Regions from separate parts of the Devosia sp. Z6_126 genome, predicted to be linked through region 2. Evidence: predicted binding sites of a transcription regulator. Region 2 holds the regulator's gene; the other holds the start of a gene.
What was found. Region 2 encodes LexA, which represses DNA repair genes until DNA is damaged. Its sites were predicted from a motif close to TGTTCNNNNTGTGTTCNG; they were not measured.
Positions count from the first base shown of each region.

Region 1: a site for LexA is predicted at 6,257-6,274, ahead of AC3YOG_RS05940 (ImuA family protein). Genes of this name have one in related genera too.

Region 1 covers NZ_JBYUNO010000001.1:1,212,253-1,220,131, reverse strand. Annotated here, with positions in the region: gene AC3YOG_RS05955 (putative bifunctional diguanylate cyclase/phosphodiesterase) at 1-321, opposite strand, end outside; gene AC3YOG_RS05950 (error-prone DNA polymerase) at 456-3,878, opposite strand; gene AC3YOG_RS05945 (Y-family DNA polymerase) at 3,875-5,545, opposite strand; gene AC3YOG_RS05940 (ImuA family protein) at 5,430-6,236, opposite strand; gene AC3YOG_RS05935 (tellurite resistance TerB family protein) at 6,437-6,877, shown strand; gene AC3YOG_RS05930 (hypothetical protein) at 6,879-7,451, opposite strand; gene AC3YOG_RS05925 (universal stress protein) at 7,518-7,879, shown strand, end outside.
Region 2 covers NZ_JBYUNO010000002.1:65,320-73,198, forward strand. Annotated here, with positions in the region: gene AC3YOG_RS07125 (peptidylprolyl isomerase) at 1-497, shown strand, start outside; gene trpE (anthranilate synthase component I) at 514-2,025, shown strand; gene AC3YOG_RS07135 (anthranilate synthase component II) at 2,136-2,732, shown strand; gene trpD (anthranilate phosphoribosyltransferase) at 2,729-3,751, shown strand; gene trpC (indole-3-glycerol phosphate synthase TrpC) at 3,748-4,563, shown strand; gene moaC (cyclic pyranopterin monophosphate synthase MoaC) at 4,560-5,042, shown strand; gene AC3YOG_RS07155 (molybdopterin molybdotransferase MoeA) at 5,039-6,241, shown strand; gene lexA (transcriptional repressor LexA) at 6,350-7,063, shown strand; gene AC3YOG_RS07165 (NUDIX domain-containing protein) at 7,069-7,470, shown strand.

The DNA.
Region 1 (7,879 bases), on a different contig from region 2:
ACACCAGGAGCCATAAACAAGCGCGGCGAAAGCGCCCCAGAGCGTAGCGCGCACTTCCCACTGATAGGCCGCGTCGACATCCTCTGGACCGATATCGGCCTGCTTGAACTGCGTCATGTCGATAAATCGAAAGACGGCGATCAACAGGAAAATGACGGTGATGCCCCAAAGCAGCGGAGATCCGGTTTTCAGCGCGGTCGTGGCCGCGCCGACAGCGCTGGCCAGCGTGCCGTAAATCATCGCGCGCCTGTCCTTATAGACAGACTTGACGGTCGATACGTAATCGAGCGCCGGCATTGATTTATGCGCGGGGGTGAACACACCTGTCTCCGGTTCGTGATCGGCCAATCAAACCTTATCGAGGTTAAGGAGGGCTTGAGATCGTGTCCTCAATACGTAAATTACCGAGAGCGATACCGGAAAGCCGCTTGCGAGCTTTTTCAGGAACGACCCGCCTAGTGAAAATTGCGTCCGCTGGGCAGGGCCGCATGGGCGTGGCGGCGGGCTGTATCTTCGTGGCGCAACTGGTCTCGTTCCGGTCCCCGGCTGCCCGGGGTGCCGGTGCGCCCTTCGTCCGCACGCGCCAACACGGCATCGCCCAAGGGATGACCATCGGCAATGTCCAAGAGGGTTGGTGTCAGGTCCGTCAGCTGTCGGGCAACAATATGGATCACGAGACCCTCCCGCTGCAGCTCGCCCTTGACCGCCAGCATGCGCGCACCCAGCACCACGCGCCGATTGGCTTCAAACACTTTTGGCCACACGATTATATTGGCCACGCCGGTTTCATCCTCGAGGGTAGCAAAGATCACTCCCTGCGCAGTGCCCGGCCGCTGGCGCACCAGCACCAGACCCGCCACCTCCACTTGCCGGCCGGGGGAAAGCCCCAGCAAGGCGCTGGCCTTGACCACGCCGCGCCTTTCTAGCTGCGGCCGGGCAAAATGCACCGGGTGGCCTTTTAGCGAGAAGCTGAGGTGGCGATAATCATGGATCACCTCTTCGCCGGGCGGCATCGGCGGCAGGCCCGCATCGGCTTCTCCTTCGCCGAGCGATTGCGCCCCTGGGGTGGCGGCAAACAAGGGCAGCGTTTCGGCGCCGGCAGTGGCCGTCAGCCCTTTTACCGCCCAGGCCGCATCGCGACGCGATAGCCCCAGTGAGCCAAAGGCATCCGCCTGCGCCAGGATCTCCAGGCTCGCTACCGGCAGCCCGGTGCGCAGCCACAGATCGCGCACGGAATCATAGCCCCGCCCGCGGCGGGCGACGAGACGGTTGGCGTGGTCCTCCTTAAGGCCCTTGATCGCCGACAGCCCCAGCCGGATGGCATGGGTAGAGCGGATGTCGCCCACCATTTCGGCATGCTGCACCCACAAATGCTCGGCCGCCGGGCGGCTATTGCCTTCCAGCACATGCTCGAGGTGGGAGCGGTTGATATCGACGGGCCGCACTTCCACCCCATGCTCGACCGCATCGCGGATAATCTGGGAGGGAGCATAGAAGCCCATGGGCTGGCTGTTGAGCAGCGCGCAGGCAAACACATCGGGATAATGGCATTTGAGCCAGCAGGAGGCATAAACCAGCAGCGCGAACGAAGCCGCATGGCTTTCGGGAAAGCCATATTCGGCAAAACCCTGGATTTGCGCAAAGCAGCTTTTGGCGAACTCCAGCTCATAGCCATTGGCGAGCATCCCGGCGATGAACTCCTCGCCGAATTGCGCGATCTGGCCGGTGCGTCGCCACGCGGCCATGGCCCGGCGCAACTGGTCGGCCTTCCCAGCCGAAAAGCCCGCCCCGACCACGGCGATCTGCATGGCCTGCTCCTGAAACAAGGGAATACCGAGGGTGCGCCCCAGCACGGCCTTGAGCTCGGGCTTGGGATAGGTGACCTCCTCATTGCCTAGCCGGCGCCGCAGATAGGGATGCACCATGCCGCCCTGGATTGGCCCTGGCCGCACAATGGCCACCTCGATCACAAGGTCATAAAATCTTTGCGGCCGCATCCGCGGCAGCATGGACATCTGCGCCCGGCTTTCGATCTGGAACACCCCGATCGTATCGGCGCGGTGGGTCATGGCATAAACTCGCGCCTTCTTGGATTGGTCGGGATCGGTTTCTTCAGCCAAAAGATCTACCAGCCGGATCTCCTGATTGTAGTGGCGGTGCATCAGCTCAAAACCGCGCCGCAGGCAAGACAACATGCCGAGTGCCAGAATATCGACCTTGAGAATGCCCAGCGCGTCGATATCGTCCTTGTTCCACTCGATGATGGTGCGGCTTTCCATGGCCGATTTGCTGATCGGCACCAGACTTTCCAGTGAGTCCCGGGTGATGACGAACCCACCCACATGCTGGCTCAGATGGCGTGGAAAGCCATGCAGAACCTTGGTCACCTCGAACAATTGGGCGAGCACGGGATCATCGGGATGCATGCCGATCCGCTCGACTTCGCGCAGATCGAAAGGGGCACCCCAGCCCCATTGCATCTGGTTGAGCGCAGCCACCGTATCCTCGGCCACCCCGAACACCTTGGCCGCTTCGCGCATGGCGCTCTTGGAGCGATAGGAAATCACATTGGCGGTGAGGCCCGTGCGCTTGCCCCCATATTTCTGGTAAACATATTGCATCACCTCTTCGCGCCGCTCATGCTCGAAATCGACGTCGATATCGGGCGGCTCGTCGCGTTCGGTGGAAATGAAGCGCCCGAACACCAGATTGCCGGTGACCGGATTGACCTCGGTGATCTCAAGGCAAAAGCAGACGGTGGAATTGGCCGCCGAACCGCGCCCCTGGCACAGGATCTTGCGCTCGTAGCGGGCAAACATCACGATGTCATGGACCGTCAGGAAATAGGCCGCGTAGCGCTTATAGGCGATCAGGCACAATTCGCTCCAGATCATGCGCTTGACCTCGTCGGGCACCCCATCGGGAAAGCGCCTGGCTGCGCCGGCCCAGGTCAAGCGCTCAAGGGTCTGCTGGGCGGTTTCCCCATTGCCGACCGTTTCCTCGGGATAGTTGTATTTGAGCTGGTCGAGCGAAAAGCCAATCCGGTCCATCAGCAGCTGGGTTTGCCGGAGGGCATCGGGATGTTCGGCAAAGAGCCTTGCCATTTCCCGGCCGGGCTTGAGATGGCGTTCGGCATTAGCTTCGAGCCGCCTGCCGGCGGTTTCAAGGGTCAGGTGCTGACGGATGCAGCTGACCACATCCTGCACCATCCGCCGGTTGGGCTCGTGGTATAAAACGTCATTGGTGGCGAGCATGGGCACGCCATGCCGGTGCCCCATCTCGGCAATGCGGTTGAACCGGGCCCGATCGGAGCCGGCGTAGCGGGGGGCGGCAGCAACCCACACCCGCCCCTTGGCCTGCCCGGCCAGGGTTTGCAGCGTGCGCTCGGTCAAATCCCAATCGCTTTCATCGGGCATGAGGATGAGGAGCTGCCCCGCCGCCGCTTTTTCCCCCGCTTCGTCCCTTTCCAGAAGATCGGCGAGATACAGCACCGGAGCGCCCTTTTCCCCTCGCCCATTGCCCAGCGTCAGCAGCTGGCACAGGCGGCCATAGGCCTGCCGGTCACTGGGATAGGCGATGATGTCGGGTGTGCCGTCGCTGAACACCAGCCGTACGCCCACGAGATAACGAAAGCCGGGCGCCTGCGGCCCCATGTCTCGCGCCACCATGTAGCCGCGCACCACGCCGGCAAAGCTGTTGCGATCGCATAGCCCAAGCCCGGTCATGCCATAGTGAATGGCGGCTGATACCAACTCTTCGGGGTGCGAGCCGCTGCGCAGAAACGAGAAATTGCTGGTGCTCACCAGTTCCGCAAATTGCGGCGCCGGCGGCTGCTCCCGCCCGCTCCCGGAACGGGGAAATGAGAGCACCTCATTCATGAAAAGAACCCATGCAGATACCAGGAGGGCCCGGTGGCGCCGCCATAAAAGCCCTGCCGATAGAGCCAGAACCGGCGCCCGCCATCATCCTCGGCGATGAAATAATCGCGCGTTTGCGCTTCGGGATCAAAGCGCACCAATTGGGGCAGATAGGGCTGAGCCTGCTCCGGCTTGCTCTTCTGTCCCTGGGGCGGCACCAGTTGCAGGCGCTGGCCGCTGCGCCACCATTCGGCCGCCAGGCGCTCGGGCCCCGAGGTCTTGATGAACTGGTACCCCACCCGCCGCCAGATCATGCCGGCGGGAGGACCATCGGGCACCTGGGCGGCGGTGATGGTGATGGGCTCGGGCACCGGCAGGAGCCGCAGCGGCCGCGCCCGGCCGGGATCGGGCAGCGCTTCGGGATCGTCAGGGGTGCGGGCGATCACCGGCTCCAGCCGCACGGCCCGCTCGGGAATATGGGTATTGCTGAATTTGGTGCGCAGCACCGCCAGCGCCCCCAGGCGGCTAGCCATGCGGTCATAAAGCCGGTCCAGATCCTGTCCCCCGTCGGCAGCGGCAAAGGCGCCCACCTGCACGGCATCGAGCGGGGACACCGAGCTGGCAGCAAGCCGGATCGCATCAATGCCAAACCCCGCATCGTAATCTCCGCCCAGCCGCTCGGAGCGATGGGCGAAAAGACGCGCAATATGGGCAGGGTCTCGCGTGGCCCGGGCCGCATTGACCGACAGACACATCACCTTGTGGTCCACCCGATAGAGGAACAGATGAAAGCTTTGCGCACCCAGCCCTTCGCTTTCGAGCCGCAGCCCAATCTGCACCGCCAGGTCATGGGCACACATCAGCACATCGTCCATCAAGCCGATCGGGTCGGCAAAGCGGCGCTCGGCATAGCGTTCAGCCAGGGGCAGGCGGGGCACGGGACGTTCTTCGAGTGCGCCATAGGCTTGGTCGAGCCGGGTCAGCAGCGACAAGCCGAACCGGGCCTGCAGGGCCTTGCGCTCGCGCCCGCGCACCTGCCCTACCTGCTTGAGCCCCATGGCATTGAGCCCGGCAATCTGGATCGGGCTGAGGCGAAGCGCGGCGACCGGCAGATGCGCCAGGACCCGCTCGGTATCGGCCGCAGCCACCACCTGGTTGGCGGCAAAATGGGCAACAGCCCAGGCTGCGCCCACGGTGGAGGCCACCGCGCCCTGGACCCGATAGCCCAGAACCGCCAGCCGCTTGAGCAGGGTCGCAAGCATCGCTTCCTCGCCGCCAAACAGATGCGATACTCCGGTGATATCGAGCACCAGATCGCCAAAGGGGCTCATGTCGGGCAGCACCGCGACCAGCGGGCTGGCATTGGAATGCCAATCAGCAAAATCGGCAAAGGCGGCTTCCAGGAGCGGCCGGTCGATGGCCAGCGTGTGCAGATTAGGCACCAGCGCGCGCGCATCGGCTAGGTTCTGCCCTGGGCTAAGGCCAGCCGCCGCCGCTTCCCGGTCCACCGCTGCCAGCCGCATGCCCCCCTTGATGCGCTCAAAGAGCGCCAGGGGTGACTGCAGCTGCCGGTCAGCCCGCTTGAGATAGTCGGTCGCCCAATCGGGCAGGTACAGCGCCAGGAAGCGCCGTGCTCCCCGTTGTTCCATCCAGACCGGGGCGGTCTGACTGTTCTGCTCGAAAGCCATTTTCTGTCCACTCCAGGATCCATTCGCCACCATGGCCTTGCCCAAGCGCGCCCTTTTCCAGCCGGGCGCTCCAGCGGCTCGCCCCTGGGGCACGGGCATCAAAGGGGGTGGGTGAGCTCAGCAGGGGCGCCAGGTGCCAGCGCAACTGCGCGGCGCTCGATTCGCGCCAGCGCCCATAGCGCAGCAGAAACACCGATGCCCCGCCGCTTTGGGCGCGCATGCTGAGGCGCCGGCTGGCGGTGAAATCGAGAATCTTGGGCTGGCCCGCGACGTCGGCGACCACGGCCGCCACCGCCCCGCAGCCCAGCGCTTCTTCAGCTGCCCACAGCAATTCGGCGATATTGGCAGGCCGGATCAGCACCAGGTCAGCCGCATCAAAGCCGAAAAACTGCAGCCCGCTGCCATAGGGCAGACCCATTTCCTGAGCATCGGCCGTCATCTGCAGATAAACCACTGCTTGGCGGGTGCCCCCCAGCAATCCCCGCGCCTGCCCCAGCGCAAACCCCAGCACAGCGCCGCCATTGCGCCGTTCATCGGCGAACACTTCATGCACCACCCCCGGGCCAGCCAAGGGAAAGCCGCCCGCCATCGCTCCCGGTGCCGCCGTTTCGGCCAGGGCCGGGCGGCGTTCGAGATCGGCAATACGGGTGCGCAGCGCCGCAAGGCGCGTTTGGCGGTCAAGGTCGCTCATGGGGCTTTCGGTTCTTGGTTCAGAACAAAACAAGAACACTACGGACCGGGTTCCGGAGTCAAGCCGAGTCTTTTTGCGGGGTTGGGGAAAAGGTTAACCTTTGCCATCCACCGCCCTCGCAATGAAGGATGGAACGCTAACCGCGCCTTAGCGCTTTCCTCTTACCGCCGAAAGGCCAGATGCCGGCAGAGGTTTTTTGCATGTTCGACGCCCTTACTCGCTTGTTTGCAAAACCAGAAACGGCAATGGACGAGCATGATCCGCAACTGGCGGCAGCAGCCCTCCTGGTGCATCTGGCATCGGTAGACGGGCAGATGAAGCCCGAAGAGCAGCAGGCCATCAAGACTGCGCTGATGAGCCACTACCAACTCGATGAAGCGACTGTGGATAAACTGGTGCGGCAAGGCGCCATGCGCGATGCCGAGGCGGTGGATTTCTACCGCTTTACCTCGGCCTTAACCGCGCTGGAGCTCGAGGATCGCATCGCCATCATCCGCATGATGTGGGAAGTGGTGTTTGCCGATGGCAAGAATCACGAACTTGAGGACAACATGGTCTGGCGCATCGCCGAGCTGATCGGCGTACCTTCGCGCGAACGCACCGTGCTGCGCAACCAGATCGGCAAATCTCGATCCTCTTGAGCTACCAGGCCTTGAAGGTGCCGATGGTTTTGGCTTCATCAAGCGCACAATCGAACTCGCCAGCCTGGTCGGCGGCGGCACGCGCCAACTCGTTGGCATCGGGATTAGCCAAGGCGTCCACATAGGCGATGTGACAGGAATTGCCTTCGGCAATCTGGCTAACCACCAGGATCTCGTTGCTGTCTTCGCCCGTTTCGGCATCGGCAGTGTGGTAGCGCACGATGGTCGAGATAGGCAGCCAGCGGCCTGAGGCGTTGGACAGCCGCCATTCCAGCTTGGGGCCGAGGCGGTTGAAGGGCGGCAGGGTTTGGGCGCCGTTTTCGTTGTTGTCGCCAAAGCCATAGGCCAGGGAAAAGCGCAGATCCCCTTCCATGACCTTGAGCGGAAAGCCTTTGTAGCCGGGGCAGGCCCAGCTGGCGCCGAAATCGTCAGCGTCGAGCACGAGGCACTCGTTCAGGTCCAGATCGGTATAAGCGCTGTTGAAACCCGATTGGGCCAGTGCGGGGGTCGCCAAGGCACTGGCCCCCAATGCCGCACCGAGGCAAAATAGCCCTGCCATTCTGATCGAGATCAAATTCGCCACCTTTGTGTTTCTGCTACAAAACCGTTGCAAGCCATTCCATCACAGGGAGAAACGCCGATGTTCAACAACATCCTCATCGCCACCGACGGCTCCGAACTGGGCGACAAGGCCCTCGCTGCGGCGCTCAACCTAGGCAAGGGCAGTGGCGGAAAGGTGACCGTTTTGACCGTGACCGACCCGGTGGCGACCATGGTCGGGGGCACGGGTGGATTTGGCCAGATCGATGCGGGGCCGCTGATCACCCAGCTCGAGGATGGCTATCGCGAACGTGCCGGCAAGGTGCTGGCGGCGGCGCAGGAGCAGGCGCAAGCCTTTGGAATAGCTGCCGAAACGCTGCACCTGCCCGACCATCTAGCGGCTGACGGCATCATCGAAACGGCCGAGCAGCAGGGAAGTGATCTGATCGTGATGGGCTCGCA
Region 2 (7,879 bases):
ACCTGGAAGCCATCGAGCCAGCGCGCGACCAGACCCTTGATGAAGTGCGCGATGCGGTCGTCGCCGCGATCACCGCCGAGCGGATCAACGCGGCGATCGCCACCGAAGCCCAGGCTGCGGTTGATCGCCTCAATGCCGGCGAGCCCCTGGCCGATGTTGCCGCTTCGCTCTCCGTGTTCCCGCAGTTGAGCCCGCCCTTTAACCGCGGTGGCGCCGAGGGAACTTCGGTGGATGGTCTCGTGGCCGCAGCCGCGTTCGACGGCGGCCCCGATCACCACGGCTCCGCCATCAATCAGGCCGGCGAAACCGTCGTGTTCCAGGTGGTTGAGGCCGTGCCGGCTGAAGGCCCGCTCAATCCGCAAACCAGCGCCAGCCTCGAGAACGAAGTTCGCGTCGGCGTCTTTGGAGACTTTGTGTCGGCAGTACGCGATGAAGCCGGGCTTCGGGTCAACGAGCAGGCGCTCCAGCAGGCGCTGAGCCTGTCCTCGGCGCAGTAAGCTTTCGGGAAACACGATGGTGGCCAGCGACTTCACCCAGCAGTTTGCAGATCGCTATGACGGGGGTGAGTCCCAGATCGTCTGGCGCCGCATCGTGGCCGATCTCGAAACGCCGATCGGCACCTATCTCAAGCTGGCTCAGGATCGCCGCAACACGTTCCTGCTGGAATCGGTGCAGGATGGTTCGACCCGTGGCCGGTACTCCATCGTCGGCCTGCTGCCCGATGTGATCCTCAAGGTTGAACAAGGCACCGCCTCGATCAACCGGCAGGCCCAGCTCGATGCCACAGCCTTCGAGCCCCTGCCCGACCAGCCGCTGGACGCCCTGCGGCACCTCGTGGCCGACTCCCAGATCTCGGTGCCCGAAGGCCTGCCGCCCCAATCGGCCGGCATTTATGGCTTTCTGGGCTATGAGATGGTCCGCTATATGGAAGTGCTGCCCGACAGCAACCCGGACGATCTGCAGCTGCCTGAAGCCATGCTGATGCGACCCTCGCTGCTGGCGGTGTTCGATACGGTCAAGGACGAGCTCTATCTCACCGCGCCCGTTTACGTCCGCCAGGGGGTGACTGCCCGCCAGGCCCATGAAGCCGCGACGGCTCGGATCGATGACGCTATCGCCCGCCTTGGGCGGGCGCTGCCAACGACCCCGGCCGTACCCGACCTGCAGCACATCGCCGTCCAGAGCAACACCACGCGCGACGAGTATTTCGCCATGGTCGCCCGGGCGCAGGACTACATCGCCGCCGGCGATATCTTCCAGGTCGTGCTCAGCCAGCGTTTCGAGGCCGAGTTCACCCTGCCGCCGACCGCCTTGTATCGGGCGCTGCGTCGCACCAATCCCAGCCCCTATATGTATTTCCTTGATTTCGGGGATTTCGCCGTGGCGGGCTCCAGCCCCGAGATCCTCGTGCGTGTTCGCGAAGGCGAGGTCACCATCCGGCCCATCGCCGGCACCCGCAAGCGCGGCTCGACGCCGACCCGCGACCAGGAACTGGCGGCCGAACTACTGGCCGACCCCAAGGAACGTTCCGAGCACCTGATGCTGCTCGATCTCGGGCGCAACGATGTGGGCCGCGTCGCCAAGACCGGCACTGTGCGGGTCACCGACAAGTTCTTTCTGGAATACTACAGCCACGTCATGCACATCGTCTCCAATGTGGTTGGCGTGCTCGATCCGCAATACGACTTTGTCGATGCGCTCGCCGCCGGCTTTCCGGCCGGCACGGTCTCGGGTGCCCCCAAGGTGCGCGCCATGGAGATCATCGACGAGCTCGAAAAGTCGCGTCGCGGCATCTATGGCGGCTGTGTGGGCTATTTCGGCGCCGATGGCACCATGGACACCTGTATCGTCTTGCGCACCGCGCTGCTCAAGGACGGCAAACTTTATGTGCAGTCCGGCGCCGGCATTGTTGCCGATAGCCAGCCGGCCCTCGAACAACTGGAATGCGAAAACAAGGCACGCGCCCTTTTCAGCGCTGCCGAGGAAGCGCTACGCTACGCCGGCGAGGCGAGGATCGGGCAATGAGCGGCAGCAAGACCAGCGTGGACCTCACACTGAGGTCGAACACTTATCGATGGCGGGGCTGGTTCTGATCTCTGAACCTCCATTCCCCATAGCTGCGCTGGAGCAGACCCATGACCCGCACGCTCGTTATCGATAATTACGACAGCTTCACCTACAACCTCGTCCACTATCTGGGCGAACTTGGCGCCGAACTCACCGTGGTGCGCAACGACAAGATCACCCCCGACGAGATCGAAACCATGGCCCCCCAGGCCATCGTGCTGTCTCCCGGGCCCTGCACCCCCAACGAAGCCGGCGTGTGCCTGGCGGTGATCGACCGCTTCAAGGCGCAGATCCCCATTCTGGGCGTATGCCTTGGTCATCAGGCCATCGGGCAGGCCATGGGCGGCGACGTCGTGCGTGCGCCCGAACTGGTGCATGGCAAGACCAGCGCCATCAACCACACGGGCGAAGGCCTGTTCCGCGGTCTCAACTCGCGCTTTGAAGCCACGCGCTACCACTCGCTGGTGGTTGAACCGACCACCCTGCCCGCTACCCTCAAGGTCACCGCCACCACCGATGATGGTCTGATCATGGGCATGCAGCACGAGAGCCTGCCGGTACATGGCGTCCAGTTTCACCCGGAAAGCATTGCGTCGGAGAACGGGCACGCGCTGTTGCAGAACTTCCTCAACCTCGCTCGCGACTTCAACGGAAAGGCCGCCTGATGGACATCAAGCAGGCACTGGCCAAGATTGCTGACCGCCGCAATCTCACCGGCGAGGAAATGCGCTCGGTGATGCGCACCATCATGGCCGGTGAAGCGACCCCCTCCCAGCTCGGCGCTTTCCTCATGGGCATGCGCCTCAAGGGCGAGTCGGTGGGTGAGATCGCCGCCGCCGTGTCGATCCTGCGCGAGCAGATGGTGACGGTCGACGCCCCCGAACACGCCATCGACATTGTCGGCACCGGCGGTGATGGCGTTGGCACGCTCAACATTTCGACAGCCAGCGCCATCGTTGTTGCCGCCGCCGGCGTTCCCGTCGCCAAGCACGGCAACCGCGCCTTGTCTTCCAAATCGGGCTCCTCCCAGGCCTTGGAAGCCCTAGGCGTCAAGCTCGACCTCACCCCCGCCGAAATCTCGCGCTGCATCAACGAGGCCGGGATCGGCTTCATGTTCGCGCCCTCCCATCACCCAGCCATGCGCCATGTCGGTCCGTCGCGCGCCGAAATGGGCGTGCGCACCATGTTCAACCTGCTCGGCCCCCAGTCCAACCCCGCGGGCGTGCGCCGCTATATGCTGGGCGTTTATTCCCCCGAATGGGTGGAGCCGGTCGCCGCCGCGCTTCTCGCCAACCGGGCGATCAAGGCCTGGGTGGTGCATGGTCGCGATGGGCTGGACGAGCTTACGGTCACTGGCCCCTCCTATGTGGCTGAGATCGCTGACGGCAACCTTCACAGCTTCGAAGTCACCCCTGAAGATGCGGGCCTGTCGCGCCACGATCCCAATGACCTCTTGGGTGGCGAGCCCGAATATAATGCCCTCGCCATCCACGCGCTCTTTGACGGCGCGCCCGGCGCCTATCGCGACATCGTTCTCCTCAATGCCGCCGCCTCGCTGATCGTGGCCGATGTGGTGAGTGACCTGCGCAGCGGCGCCGCCATGGCCGCCGAAATGATCGACAGCGGCAAGGCCCGGGAAACCCTCGAGCGCCTCGTCGCCATCTCCAATGGAACACCCCCATGAGCGATATTCTCAAGCAGATCGAAGCCTATAAGCGCGAGGAAATCGCCGCGGCCAAGGCCCTGCGCCCCTGGGACGAAGTGGTTGCCGCCGCCCATGACCAGCCCCCGCCACGCGGCTTTCTCGCCGCCATCAAGGCCAAGCGCGCCCGCGGCGAATACGCCTTGATCGCCGAGGTCAAGAAAGCCAGCCCCTCCAAGGGCCTGATCCGGCCCGATTTCAACCCGGCAGAGATCGCGCGCGCCTATGAAGAGGCCGGCGCGACGTGCCTTTCGGTCCTCACCGATCAGCCCTCGTTCCAGGGTTCGCCGGCGTTCTTGCGCGAGGCGCGCGACGCCACCGCCTTGCCGGTCCTGCGCAAGGATTTCCTGTTCGAAACCTACCAGGTCGCCGAAGCGCGCGCTTGGGGGGCCGACTGCATCCTCATCATCCTCGCCGCTGTCGGTGACGACGTCGCGCGCTACCTGCTCGATTCCGCCCGCGAATGGGGCATGGATGCCCTGGTCGAGGTGCATGACCAGCTCGAGCTCGACCGGGCGCTGGCGCTCGACGCCGAGTTCATCGGCATCAACAACCGCAATCTGCGCACCTTCGAAACCCGGCTCGATACCTCGGTCAACCTTGCTGGCGGCGTGCCCGCGGGCAAGGTGCTGGTCAGCGAAAGCGGCATCAACGGCCACGAACACCTGCAGCATCTCGACCGCACAGCCGGCATCGGCACCTTCCTTGTCGGCGAATCGCTGATGCGCCAGGCCGATGTGGTCGCCGCCACCCGCGCCCTCCTGCAGGGTGTGCCCCAGGCCGCCCATCCATGAGCGAGCCGCAGCTGACCCATCTCAACGAGCGCGGGGAGGCCCGGATCGTTGATATCGGCGACAAGGCAGTCACCCGCCGCCGCGCCCTCGCCCAGGCGGTGATCAGCGGTCGGCCCGAAACCATTGCCGCCATCATGGGTGGCGCCCTCAAGAAGGGCGACGCCCTGGCCGTCGCGCGCGTCGCGGGCATCATGGCAGCCAAAAAGACCGCCGAGCTCATCCCTCTTTGCCACCCCATCCCGCTCACCAAGGTCAGCGTCGAGATGGAGGCGCGCGAGCCCGGCGCCATCACCATTCTTGCGACTGCCGAAACCACCGGCCAGACCGGGGTGGAAATGGAAGCCCTCATGGCGGCTTCCACCGCCGCGCTTACGCTTTACGACATGGCCAAGGGCATCGACCGCGAGATGGTTATTTCCGCGATCTGCCTACTCGAAAAATCGGGCGGCAAGTCCGGCGATTTCCAGCGGGCGCCATGAGCCTGCTCCCGGTTGAAGACGCCCTCGCGGCCATTTTCGCCCGCGTGCCGCCCGCCCGCACCGAGTCGGTGCCGCTTGAGGCCGCCGCCGGCCGGGTACTGACCGAGCCCCTGCTCGCCCGCCATGACCAGCCGCCTTTCCCCGCCAGCGCCATGGACGGCTATGCCGTGCGTGCGGCCGATATCGTGCCGGGCGCGATCCTAGATGTCGTCGGCACCGCCCAGGCCGGCGCCGGCTTTGGCGCGGATATCGCCCCGGGCACCTGCGTGCGCATCTTCACCGGCGCGCCCGTGCCCCCGGGCGCTGATGCCGTGATCATGCAGGAGGAAGCGACCCGCACCGGCGACCGCGTCAGCTTTGCCGCCCAGCCTCCCGTGGGGCGCAGCATTCGCCCGCTTGGCCACGACTTCCGACAGGGACAGGAGCTGATTCCGAGAGGCTCTCGCCTCACCCCCATGCAACTGGCCGTCGCGGCCGCCGCCAATTGCCCGACTTTGCCCGTCGCCGTGCAGCCGCGCATCGCGCTCCTCGCCACCGGGGACGAACTGGTGCTGCCCGGCACCGCTCTCGGGCCGGGCCAGATCGTTGCCTCCAACAGCTTCGGGCTGCGACCGCTCCTTGCGCCTTACGCCGCCGAGATCCGCGACTACGGCATCGCTCCCGACAACCGCTCGGCCCTCTCCGAACGCCTCGCCGCCATCTTTGCCGAAACCCCCGACTTCGTCATCACCACCGGCGGCGCCAGTGTTGGCGACCATGACATCGTTCAGGAAATCCTGCTGAGTCTCGGCGTGCAGCTCGATTTCTGGCGCATCAATATGCGCCCCGGCAAGCCGCTGATGTTCGGCACCCTCGGCAAGACCCTGGTGTTTGGCCTGCCCGGTAATCCGGTTTCGGCCATGGTGACCGCCGCCGTCTTCATCAAGCCGGCGCTGCGCCGCTGGCTGCGCGTTGCCGAACCCGCCCCCTGGCACCTGCCGCTCCTCGCGCCCACGCCGCCCAATACCGCCCGGCGCCATTTCATGCGCGCCCAATTGGTGCATTCAAGCCAAGGTGCGGGCTTGCTCCCGATCAGCGAAACCGATAGCGGTCATACCTCTTCGCTGGCCCGTGCCGATATGCTGCTGGTGCAGCCGGAATACGATTCCGGGCAACCCGCCGGCGCCCTTGCTGCGGCCGTTCCGCTGGACGGGTTCTAAGCAGAGCCAAAGAATTTTCTCCTGCGCCCTTGAGCGTTATTGCAGAACATAACTGGAACACCTATGCTCGTTCAGTCTTTGTTCCGATTCTGCGATTGAAGGGCTCCGATGCTGACGCGCAAGCAACATGAACTGCTGATGTTCATCCATGAGCGGATGAAGGAAAGCGGCATTCCCCCTTCGTTTGACGAAATGAAGGACGCGTTGGATCTGGCCTCCAAGTCGGGCATTCACCGCCTGATCACGGCGCTCGAGGAGCGCGGCTTCATCCGCCGCCTGCCCAATCGCGCACGGGCGCTGGAAGTGCTCAAACTCCCCGATTCGATGAACCCGGCACTTGGCGGCCGCAAGGCGCGCTTCGAGCCCAGCGTCATTGAAGGCAATCTGGGCCGCGTTGCCGCTCCGCCGCCTCGCTCGGGCTGGAGCGATGATTATGTGCGCCCCGTGGCCGTGCCGGTCATGGGCCGGATCGCCGCCGGTACCCCCATCGAGGCGATCCAGAGCCATTCCCACACCATCTTGGTGCCACCCGAAATGCTTGGGCCTGGCGAGCACTATGCGCTCGAAGTGCGCGGCGATTCGATGATCGATGCCGGCATTTTCGATGGCGACACCGTGCTGATCCGCCGCCAGGATGTTGCCGGCACCGGCGAGATCATCGTCGCCCTGGTGGATGACGAGGAAGCCACCCTCAAGCGGCTGCGTCGCAAGGGCAACACCATCGCACTCGAAGCGGCCAATCCCGCCTACGAAACCCGCATCTTCCCGCCCGATCGCGTCAAGGTCCAGGGTCGCCTTGTGGGCCTGCTGCGCAAATATTGATCCCGATGGTCGAAAAACTCTGTCCCGTCCTGCTGCGCGGGGTGGGGCAAGAACGCCAGTGCTTGGCGTTCAGGCATCCTTTGGCTGGGTTGGAGCTGGTGAAAGGAACGCGGGAAGGCTCCGAGCCGATGGAAGTCGGTGCCCTGCGCGAACTCGCAGAGGAGTCAGGCCTCCAGGCAGAAGCTTTGCGCACGCTGCCATCCAGCAATTCCATTGCAGAGCAACAGCTTTGGCACTTCGTTGTGGTGAGTGCCGCGGCTCCCGTGCCCGAACACTGGCGTTACTTTACCCATGATGATGGCGGTCATTGGTTCGAGTTCTTCTGGTGGCCACTCGAGTGCCAACCCGGACCCGAATGGCACCCCATGTTTCAGCGGGCCCTCGCCCACATCGCTCGCCACGCCTGAAGCCCAACTCGGCCAAGAAACTATCGTCTTCAACGGAACTCGATTGCCGCCCTAAGGTCCTCATCGGGCTGTACCAGACCAGCGCCTTTGAGCCCCTCTTCCCGCTCCCCCTTGAGGGGAGGGCCGGGGTGGGGGTGCAGGCCCCTCCCGCGCAAGAGCGCCGATGTAGCCCCGCTCACAACAGCTTGCCTCCGGCCCCGTTACCCACGAGCCGGTCGTCCATCCTCCCGACAATAACTTATCCCCGCCCCCACCGATCACCCCCATAGTCTCCTCATCCGTGCATCCAAGCGAGATCATGACGAGTGGTTGGTGCGTGGAGGCTGGGGGATCGTGGGTCGCCGCGATCCGGCCGGTGTCCGCAAGAGCCGTGGGCCTCTATCGTCCGGTGGTCTTGGGTGAAGAATCG